3 regions of the Pantoea sp. SGAir0418 genome follow, and region 3 is predicted to be linked to each of the others. Evidence: predicted binding sites of a transcription regulator. Region 3 holds the regulator's gene; each other region holds the start of a gene.

Region 1 (3,280 bases), 1.2 Mb from region 3:
ATGCCGATCACCGTCTGAATACGTTCGCCGTTTAGCGTGTCGAGGAACTTACGCAGCGCGATGTGCGTGGTCACGTGGATCACTTTCAGATGGTCGGTATACAGCACCATGGCGTAATTTTTGGTCTGGGTCAGCTGTGCCAGCAGTTCGGTATGGCCGGGATAAAGGTGGCCCGCCGCGTGCAGCGCCTCTTTGTTCAGCGGGGCGGTGGCAATCGCCTGCACGTCGCCCGCCAGCGCCAGTTCGGTGGCGCGCTTCACGCAGCGCCAGGCCAGATCGCCGGCCTGCTTCTGTACCTTGCCCGGCTGCAGCGCGTCAGGATCGGCCAGCGGCTCATCGATGACGTTAATGATGCCCGGTGCGAAATGCGCATCCTGCACGCTGTCCAGCACGCGCAACTCAGCGTGCGGCGTAATGTTCAGCGCCAGCACCCGACGCAGCGTCGCGGCACAGCCGACCACCACCGCCGGAATGCCCGCCAGCTCCCCTTCTGCCAGCGCTTTAATGATGATTTCCGGGCTGATGCCCGCCGGATCGCCCATGGTCACCGCAATAGTGTTATTCACTCGACTTCTCCTCAATAAAACGAATGGCTTCCGCCAGGGTGTTTTCATCACCAAAGCCACCCGCTTTGGTCATCACCGGCAGGTGTAATTCACTGTTAAGCAGAACCCCGTGCGGCACACAGCCCGCCACCTGGCCCTGAATCTGAAAGCCGCTGGCCCCGAGCGCCTGCGCCACCGCGATGGCCACGTCACCGCCGGAAAGAAACAGGCCGGCAGGCTGAATGTGCGCGCAGACGGCGCGCGTCAGCTGCGCCAGAAACTGGCAGATGCGCTCGCCGAGCTGCTGGCGCGTAATCTGCTGCTGCTGACACAGCTGCGCAATCGCGTGGCGCTGGTCAGCCTGTTGCGTAGTGCGCACCACACAGTGCACGCCCTCGCGCAGCGCCTGGACCATCGCCTGCTGCCAGGCCGCCGCCTGCGGCCATGCCGGTGTGGCAAACAGCTGGCAAATATCAATATCAATCAAGCGGATGTCACGCTGGCTGGCGAGCCGGGCGATTTGCTGCTGCGCCATGGCGCTCATCGAACCGACAATCGCCAGCACCGGGCGAGAGGGCCGCGCAGCAAGATGCGCACCCAGCGCATCGCTTAACCCGGACGCGCCGACCAGCAGCGGACGTTCCGGCAGCGTCGCGGCCGCCGCGATAATAGTGTCGATATCCGCCTGCAGTTCCGCGTCCAGTACCAGCAGGCCCTGACTGGTCGCCAGCCGTGCGGCCAGCATGCCGCTGCGTACCGTGGCAAGATCGATCTGCTCGCCCGGCAGATCGCATTGCATCTGCAGGCGCGTCAGCACGTTACTGCTGGTCACCGGGGTTTTAGGATCGCTGGCAAATTCGGTGTCAGTCAGGCGCTGTTGATGGATCCACACTTCCCCGCCGCGCGTGATGCGGCCCAGCTTAGGCACCGCCGGCACCACCAGCGCCAGCCGTTTCGCGCTGACCTGCAGCGCAGCCGCCACCTCAGCGCCTGGATTGCCGCGCAGCGTTGAGTCAATCTTCTTAAACAGCCAGCCGTGCTGCGCTATCTGCTGATGCGGTTGCATGGCGGCATGCGTGCGGCTGGCGGCTTCCGCTGCGCTGACCGCACGGCTATCGGTGCTGATTACCAGCACATCCGCAACGCCGGCCTCCGGGGGCGTCAGGTTATTGAACAGCACGTGGACGCGCGCGCCAGCCAGCGCGAAGCCGCTGCCTGCGTCGTTGGCACCGGTAAAATCGTCGGCAATCACCAGAACGGGCGTTTTCCATGGCGATGAAGTCATTCTCTCTCCTGTCACGGCCCCTTGCCGTGCTGCATTTGATTATATTCAATCATGATTGATTATATGTGAGCAAGATCAAATTAATTGAAATCGATATCGCCTATAAATTTAGCCTCAGAAAGGGATACACCCCGCACAGCATTGAGCAAACCTAATCATAATGTGCAAAACCGTTATAAGGGCATGACATGAATATCAACAGCACCGTGATCAGTGGCTATCAGGCTCTGAACGATCTCAGCTATTTACTGCAGGATAAGCAGAAGGCGTTGCTGGTCACGGATAAAAACATTCTGGGTATTCCGGCGGTGCAGGCGCTTGTCGCCCGGCTGCAGCAGCAGATCGCCAGCCTGAGCCTGGTTGATACGGTGCCGCCCGAACCGAGCCAGCATGATGTGGCGGCGATTGTTGCGGCTCTGCCGCACGGCGACGTCGATCTGGTGATCGGCATTGGCGGCGGCAGCGTGCTGGATGTGGCGAAGCTGCTGTCCGTGCTGTGCGTGGCCGATGCGCCAACCCTGACGGCCCTGCTGGCCGGTGAGAAGCCGCACACGCGTACCGCTTCTTTACTGATCCCGACCACGGCCGGCACCGGCTCGGAAGCCACGCCCAATGCCATCCTTGCCATTCCGGAGAAAGAGACCAAAGTCGGTATTATTTCGCCGGTGATGCTGCCGGACTACGTGGCGCTGATTCCGGAACTGACCACCAGCATGCCGGCGCACATCGCCTCGTCGACCGGGATTGATGCGCTGTGTCACCTGATTGAGTGCTTCACCGCCACCGTGGCCAATCCGGTGAGTGATAACTATGCGCTGATCGGCATGAAAAAGCTGTTCGCCAGCCTCGAAAAGAACCTTGCCGAACCGGACAACCTGGAAGCACGGCTGAATATGTTGTGGGCGTCCTACTACGGCGGAGCGGCGATCGCCCATGCCGGGACACACCTGGTGCACGCCATGTCGTATCCGCTGGGCGGCAAGTATCATCTGCCACACGGCGTGGCCAACGCCATTCTGCTGGCGCCGTGCATGCAGTTTGTGCGTCCGGCGGCGGTGAGCAAGTTCGCGCAGGCCTACGATCTGCTGCCGGATGCCGATAGTGCACTGGATGAAGAGGCCAAATCGCACGCGCTGGTGGCCTATTTCGCCGCGCTGGTGCAGCGCCTTAAACTGCCGGCCAGCCTGGAAGCACTGGGTATCGGGCCGGATCATCTGCCGTATCTGGTCGAAGCCGCGCTGGACGTGCAGCGCCTGATGAAGAATGTACCGATGAAAGTCAGCGCCGACGATGTGCGCAACGTCTACCTGACGCTGTTTCCGGCGTTAAATCACTCAGCATGAGCGGGGAAATCATGAGCAAAAATATTCAGGGCGTACTGACCGCCATCGTCACCACTTTTGATCGCGACGGAGCCTACAATCCTGCCGCGCAGCGTGAACAGATTCAG
Region 2 (3,280 bases), 930 kb from region 3:
AATACGCGTACGCGTGAAGTGCTGCAGGACTTCACCCGGCATGCCTTTTGGCAGCTCGATAGTGGAGTGAGTACCAAACAGCTTGATGTTACCGATGTAACGGCTGCTGATGTCGCCTTCGTTAGCAATCGCGCCCACGATATGACGCACTTCAACACCGTCGTCACGGCCCACTTCAATGCGGTACAGCTGCATTTCGCCAACGTCACGACGTTCGCGACGTGGACGATCGCCACCTTCGCGGCTGTCACGGCTGTCACGACGTGGACGGTCGCCGCCACGCTCATCGCGATCGCGGAATTCACGACGCTGTGGACGTGGTGCATCCGGTGGCAGAATCAGTGGACGTTCGCCCTGCGCCATTTTCAGCAGTGCAGCGGCCAGCGTTTCCATATCCAGCTCTTCTTCTGGCTGCATTTTAGCCAGCAGCGCACGGTACTGATCCAGATCGCTGCTTTCCAGCTGCTGCTGAACTTTGGCAGCGAACTGCGCCAGACGACGCTGACTCAGCAGCTCGGCGTTAGGCAGCTCAACTTCCGGAATAGTCAGCTTCATGGTGCGTTCGATGTTGCGCAGCAGACGACGCTCGCGGTTCTCAACAAACAGCAGCGCACGGCCAGCACGACCCGCACGACCAGTACGGCCGATACGGTGCACATACGATTCGGCATCCATCGGGATGTCGTAGTTAACCACCAGGCTGATACGCTCAACGTCCAGACCACGGGCCGCAACGTCAGTCGCGATCAGGATATCCAGACGACCGTCTTTCAGACGCTCCAGCGTCTGCTCACGCAGCGCCTGGTTCATGTCACCGTTCAGCGCGGCGCTGTTGTAGCCGTTACGCTCCAGCGTTTCTGCGACTTCCAGCGTGGCATTTTTGGTGCGCACGAAGATGATGGCAGCATCGAAGTCTTCCGCTTCGAGGAAGCGCACCAGCGCGTCAGACTTACGGCCGTAAGCGGTCCAGTAAGACTGAGAAATGTCCGGGCGTGTAGTGATGCTGGACTGGATGCGCACTTCCTGCGGATCCTTCATGAAACGCTTAGTGATACGGCGAATCGCTTCCGGCATGGTTGCAGAGAACAGTGCGGTCTGATGACCTTCCGGGATCTGCGCCATGATGGTTTCAACGTCTTCGATGAAGCCCATACGCAGCATTTCATCGGCTTCGTCCAGTACCAGACCACGCAGGCTGGACAGGTCCAGGGTACCGCGTTTCAGGTGATCCAGCAGACGGCCCGGGGTACCAACCACGATCTGTGGACCCTGGCGCAGTGCGCGCAGCTGCACGTCATAACGCTGGCCACCATACAGGGCCACGACGTTGATACCGCGCATGTGTTTAGAGAATTCTGTCATCGCTTCAGCCACCTGAACCGCCAGTTCGCGGGTCGGCGCCAGCACCAGGATTTGCGGTGCGCGGACAGAAGGATCAACGTTGTTCAGCAGCGGCAGCGAGAACGCTGCTGTTTTACCACTACCGGTCTGCGCCATACCCAGCACATCACGGCCCGCCAGCAGGTGAGGAATACACTCAGCCTGGATTGGCGATGGCTTAACGTAGCCCATACCGTTCAGTGATTCGAGGATGTCGGCGTTCAGGCCCAGATCAGCAAAAGTGGTTTGAATATCAGTCATGTAGTACACGTGCCTCTTAGATTGCGGCGGCCAGTCTACATAACTCGTCGTGAAAACTTTCAGTCATTTTCATCAAAAAGTGTGAACCGGCTCAAATTAGAAGTTTTGACGAACAGAAAAGCCCTCACCTGTTCAGGCGATGACTTTACGGGTAAATCAGGCAATAAAAGTTCGTCAGCTATTGCTGGTCAGATTCTGATAAATCGTCTTGTGTCTGGCCGAGTTGCGCCAGTTCCAACAATGCGTATCGGTGTTCAACAAAGTTATTGACGTTGTTGGCCACCGCCAGTTTGAACAACGCTTTCGCGTCGTCCTTCTCCCCCAGACTTAGGTAGTACTTACCTAAATAGAAGTTGGTTTCACTGAGATGTTCAGCGAGCGAGGTGTTATCCGTTGCGTCCGCCTTGAGACGTTCCATCAATGTTTTTTCACTGATGTCGCCCAGGTAGAACTCGACAATATTCCATCCCCATTGGTCCTTAGCCGCCTTATCGTAACGCTGTTGGAGCGTCACTTTTGCCTTATCGGCGTCCATCTCGCGTTCAACGAGGTAGAGCCACAGGCTGCGGAACGGATCGTTAGGATCGTCTTGATAAAACGCCAGCAGATCATCTTGCGCTAACTTGTATCGACCGCCGTAATAGAGGGCGATACCACGGTTTAAATGCGCATAGTTGTAAGTTGGATCAAGCTCAAGTACAGAATCAAACGCTTCATAGGCAGCATCGAAATTGCCTGCCTGCGTTAAGTAAATGCCGAGATAGTTAAACACTTCCGGCATATCCGGTCTGATAGACAGCGCTTGCGAGAAATCGTTCCGCGCTAGTGCCCTCAGACCCAAACTATCATACAACACTCCGCGCTCATATAACAGCTGTGCGCGTTCATCATCGGTCAGGGCCCGACTGGCAAGAATTTGTTCCATTCGCGCCAGAATAACCTCTTGCTGCAGTGTGGGCTGCAAAGGTACTGCCAGAACTTCGTTCTTACGCCAATTGGAGTTGCTGCATCCTGCCAGCGTGATAGCTGTCGCAACAAAACACCAGCGCAAAAAAGGCTTCATTTCCCACTCCCGAATACAAACATTGGGATAACCATCCTGTCATCCGCCTGCTATGCACAAGGGTTCCCGCCCTCGCGATGATACCCGTCCTGCTTCAGCTAACTGGTGCGCTGACCAGCGCGCGACGCATTTCGGGTATACAAACACCGCTCCCCGCCAGCTGGCAGGGAGCGGCTGATCAGGAAAACGCTTACTCAGCGTCAGGTGCACTCACCGCAGCGGTTTCTTCTGCTGGCTTCTGCTCTGTCGCTTCTTTGATGCTGAGACGAACGCGGCCCTGACGATCCACTTCCATCACTTTAACTGGCACTTCCTGACCCATCTGCAGGTAATCGGTCACTTTCTCTACGCGCTTGTCGGCGATCTGAGAAATGTGTACCAGACCTTCTTTACCGCCGCCGATCGCCACGAAGGCACCGAAATCAACGATACGGGTCACTTTACCGGCGTAGATACGGCCCACTTCGATCTCAGCGGTGATCTCTTCGATGCGGCGAATCGCTTCTTTGGCTTTCAGGCCGTCGGTCGCTGCGATCTTCACGGTGCCATCATCTTCGATTTCGATGGTGGTGCCGG
Region 3 (3,280 bases):
CGTGGCTGAACACGTCGATCTGCTGGTTGGCGTGGTACCGATTGTTAATCTGGAGTGGATTCAGAAACTGGTACGCGACACCAGCGAGCGCGGCCATTCGCGCGAAGCGGTGATGGATTCGGTGGTGCGTTCGATGGAAGACTACATCAACTACATCACGCCGCAGTTTTCCCGCACGCACCTCAACTTCCAGCGCGTGCCGACCGTGGATACCTCGAACCCGTTTGCCGCGCGTGAAATCCCGTCGCTGGATGAGAGCTTTGTGGTGATCCATTTTCGCGGCCTGGAGGGCATCGCTTTTCCTTATTTACTGGCGATGATCCAGGGCTCGTTTATTTCCCACATGAATACGCTGGTGGTGCCGGGCGGCAAGATGGGACTGGCGATGGAGTTGATCATGACGCCGCTGGTGCAGCGGTTGATTGAAGGAAAACGTATTGAATAGCGCAGGCTAATACGCCAGTTTCGCCGTGAGGAACTGAGATCGGGAGCGCAGGGCCGCGCTCCCGGCTGGATTACAGCTCCACCACTTCGTAGCTGTGCGTTATCTCGACGCCCTTGCCCAGCATGATCGCGACCGAGCAGTACTTCTCCGCGGACAGATCCACCGCGCGCGCTACCGCTTTATCGCTCAGCGCTTTGCCGCTGACAATAAAATGCAGATTGATATGCGTAAAAATGCGTGGCGCTTCTTCGCGGCGTTCCGAGGTCAGTTTGACTTCACAATCGGCGACATCGTTGCGCCCCTTTTGCAGAATCGACACCACGTCAATCGCGCTGCAGCCGCCCGCAGCCATCAACACCATCTCCATCGGGCTGGGCGCTTTATCACCGGAATTGCCGTCCATTAATACCTGATGACCGGATGAGGATTCTCCGAGAAAGGTCAGCCCTTCCACCCATTTCACTCGTGCCTGCATTATTCTTTCTCCTGAAGCGGCGGTTTTGCCGCCAGAGTACGCTTTCACCTGACAAACAGCAATGCAGACGCATCCCCCACCTGCTGAAGCGAGACAACAGGAGACAGGTTGCAAAAGCTATGCTACAAACAGTGCTGAAAATATTTTCGTCACGAAAGACGAAAGCGGGACGAATCAAAAGCATCGCTTACGAATCCACCCCCGAATAACTGTCCCTCACGGGAAACGCTGGACGATTTCACCGCCTGACAGGGAAAACTGCCCCCTGTATTTTGGGCACGATTACAACAGAGGATAATAGCGAATGGTTCTCGGCAAACCGCAAACAGACCCTACACTCGAATGGTTCCTGTCCCATTGCCATATTCACAAATATCCATCCAAAAGCACCCTCATCCATCAGGGTGAGAAAGCGGAAACGCTGTACTACATCGTGAAAGGTTCCGTCGCGGTACTGATTAAAGATGAAGAAGGCAAAGAGATGATTCTCTCCTACCTCAATCAGGGGGATTTCATCGGTGAGCTCGGCCTGTTTGAAGAGGGCCAGGAGCGTAGCGCCTGGGTACGTGCGAAAACCGCCTGCGAAGTGGCTGAAATTTCCTACAAAAAATTCCGTCAGCTGATTCAGGTCAATCCGGATATTTTAATGCGCCTGTCGGCGCAGATGGCGCGTCGCCTGCAGGTAACATCTGAAAAAGTCGGCAACCTTGCCTTCCTCGATGTGACCGGCCGTATCGCGCAAACGCTGCTCAACCTGGCGAAACAGCCTGATGCCATGACCCACCCGGACGGTATGCAGATCAAAATCACCCGTCAGGAGATTGGTCAGATCGTGGGCTGCTCACGCGAAACCGTGGGTCGTATCCTGAAAATGCTGGAAGATCAGAACCTGATCTCTGCACACGGCAAAACCATCGTCGTTTACGGCACCCGCTGATTTCTTCTCACCTACGGCGTGATGGCAACATCGCGCCGTTTCTGTTTACGATGAGCTGATGTGGCGTCGAATCATCTATCATCCGGAAGTTAACTATGCGCTGCGGCAAACGCTGGTGCTGTGCCTGCCTGTGGCGCTCGGCTGGCTGTTTGGCGATCTGCAAAAAGGGCTGCTGTTCTCCCTGGTGCCGGCCTGCTGCAACATCGCCGGTCTGGATACGCCACACAAGCGGTTCTTCAAACGGCTGATTGTCGGCGGCGCACTGTTCGCCAGCGGCAGTTTTCTGATTCAGTACCTCACGGCTTACGCTGTGCCGCTGCCGCTGATTCTGCTGGTGTTGCCGCTGCTGGTGGGCGTGACCGGTGAAATCAGCCCGCTGCATGGTCGTTTGCTGCCCGGCACGCTGATCGCCGCCATCTTTACCTTAAGCCTCGTCGGCCGTATGCCGATGTGGGTCCCGCCGCTGCTGTATATCGGCGGGACGCTGTGGTACGGGCTGTTTAACTGGTTCTGGTTCTGGCTGTGGAAAGAGCAGCCGATGCGCGAGACCCTCAGCCTGCTGTACCGCGAGCTGGCCGATTACTGCGACGCCAAATACACCCTGCTGACGCAGCTGACCGATCCGGAAAAAGCGCTGCCGCCGCTACTGGCGCGCCAGCAGAAAGCGGTCGATCTGATCACCACCTGCTACCAGCAGATGCATATGCTGTCCGCCAGCCGTGATAACAGCCATAAACGCCTGACGCGCGCTTTCCAGGTCGCGCTCGATCTGCAGGAACATATCTCGGTCAGCCTGCACCAGCCGGAAGAGGTGCAAAAGCTGGTGGAGCAGAGCCACGCCGAGGCGGTGATCCGCTGGAACGCGAAAATCATTTCGGCACGGCTGCGCGTGCTGGCCGATGCCATTCTCTATCACCAGCTGCCGGAACGCTTCCACATGGAGAAGCCGCTCGGCGCGCTGGAGAAAATTGCCCGGCAGCACCCGGATAATCCGGTCGGTAATTTCTGCCTCTACCATTTCAGCCGCATCGCCCGCGTGCTGCGCACGCAGAAGCCACTGTACACCCGCGACCTGATGGCCGATCGCCAGCGCCGCCTGCCGCTGCTGCCGGCGCTGCGCAGCTACCTGTCGCTGAAATCTGCCGCGCTGCGGACGGCGGCGCGCTTCGCGGTGATGCTAATGTTCGGCAGCGCGCTGGCGCTGTTCTTCAATATTCCCAAGCCTTACTGGATTCTGATGACCATCATGTTTGTCAGCCAGAACGGCTACAGCGCCACGCGCGTGCGCATTCAGCACCGGGCGCTCGGCACCTTCGCCGGCTTGCTGATCGCCGCGGCGTCGCTGCGCTTTGCTGTTCCGGAGTCGATTGCCCTGCTGACCATGCTGGTCATCACGCTCGCCAGCTATCTGATCACGCGTAAA

Evidence for each region. Region 3 encodes CRP, which controls carbon source genes, mostly activating them, when cyclic AMP is high. Its sites were predicted from a motif close to ATGTGANNNNNNTCACAT; they were not measured.
Region 1: the regulator CRP is predicted to act here: its motif matches at 1,894-1,911, upstream of C1N84_RS15205 (iron-containing alcohol dehydrogenase).
Region 2: the regulator CRP is predicted to act here: its motif matches at 1,721-1,738, upstream of yrbN (protein YrbN).

What each region holds. Positions count from the first base shown of each region.
Region 1 covers NZ_CP027911.1:3,230,292-3,233,571, forward strand. The annotation lists gene C1N84_RS15195 (D-threonate 4-phosphate dehydrogenase) at 1-614, opposite strand, end outside; gene C1N84_RS15200 (D-threonate kinase) at 559-1,830, opposite strand; gene C1N84_RS15205 (iron-containing alcohol dehydrogenase) at 2,019-3,173, shown strand; gene C1N84_RS15210 (dihydrodipicolinate synthase family protein) at 3,185-3,280, shown strand, end outside.
Region 2 covers NZ_CP027911.1:3,471,119-3,474,398, forward strand. The annotation lists gene C1N84_RS16265 (DEAD/DEAH family ATP-dependent RNA helicase) at 1-1,641, opposite strand, end outside; gene yrbN (protein YrbN) at 1,658-1,714, opposite strand; gene nlpI (lipoprotein NlpI) at 1,820-2,704, opposite strand; gene pnp (polyribonucleotide nucleotidyltransferase) at 2,895-3,280, opposite strand, start outside.
Region 3 covers NZ_CP027911.1:306,898-310,177, reverse strand. The annotation lists gene C1N84_RS01320 (phosphoribulokinase) at 1-445, shown strand, start outside; gene C1N84_RS01315 (OsmC family protein) at 516-920, opposite strand; gene crp (cAMP-activated global transcriptional regulator CRP) at 1,225-1,857, shown strand; gene C1N84_RS01305 (YccS/YhfK family putative transporter) at 1,916-3,280, shown strand, end outside.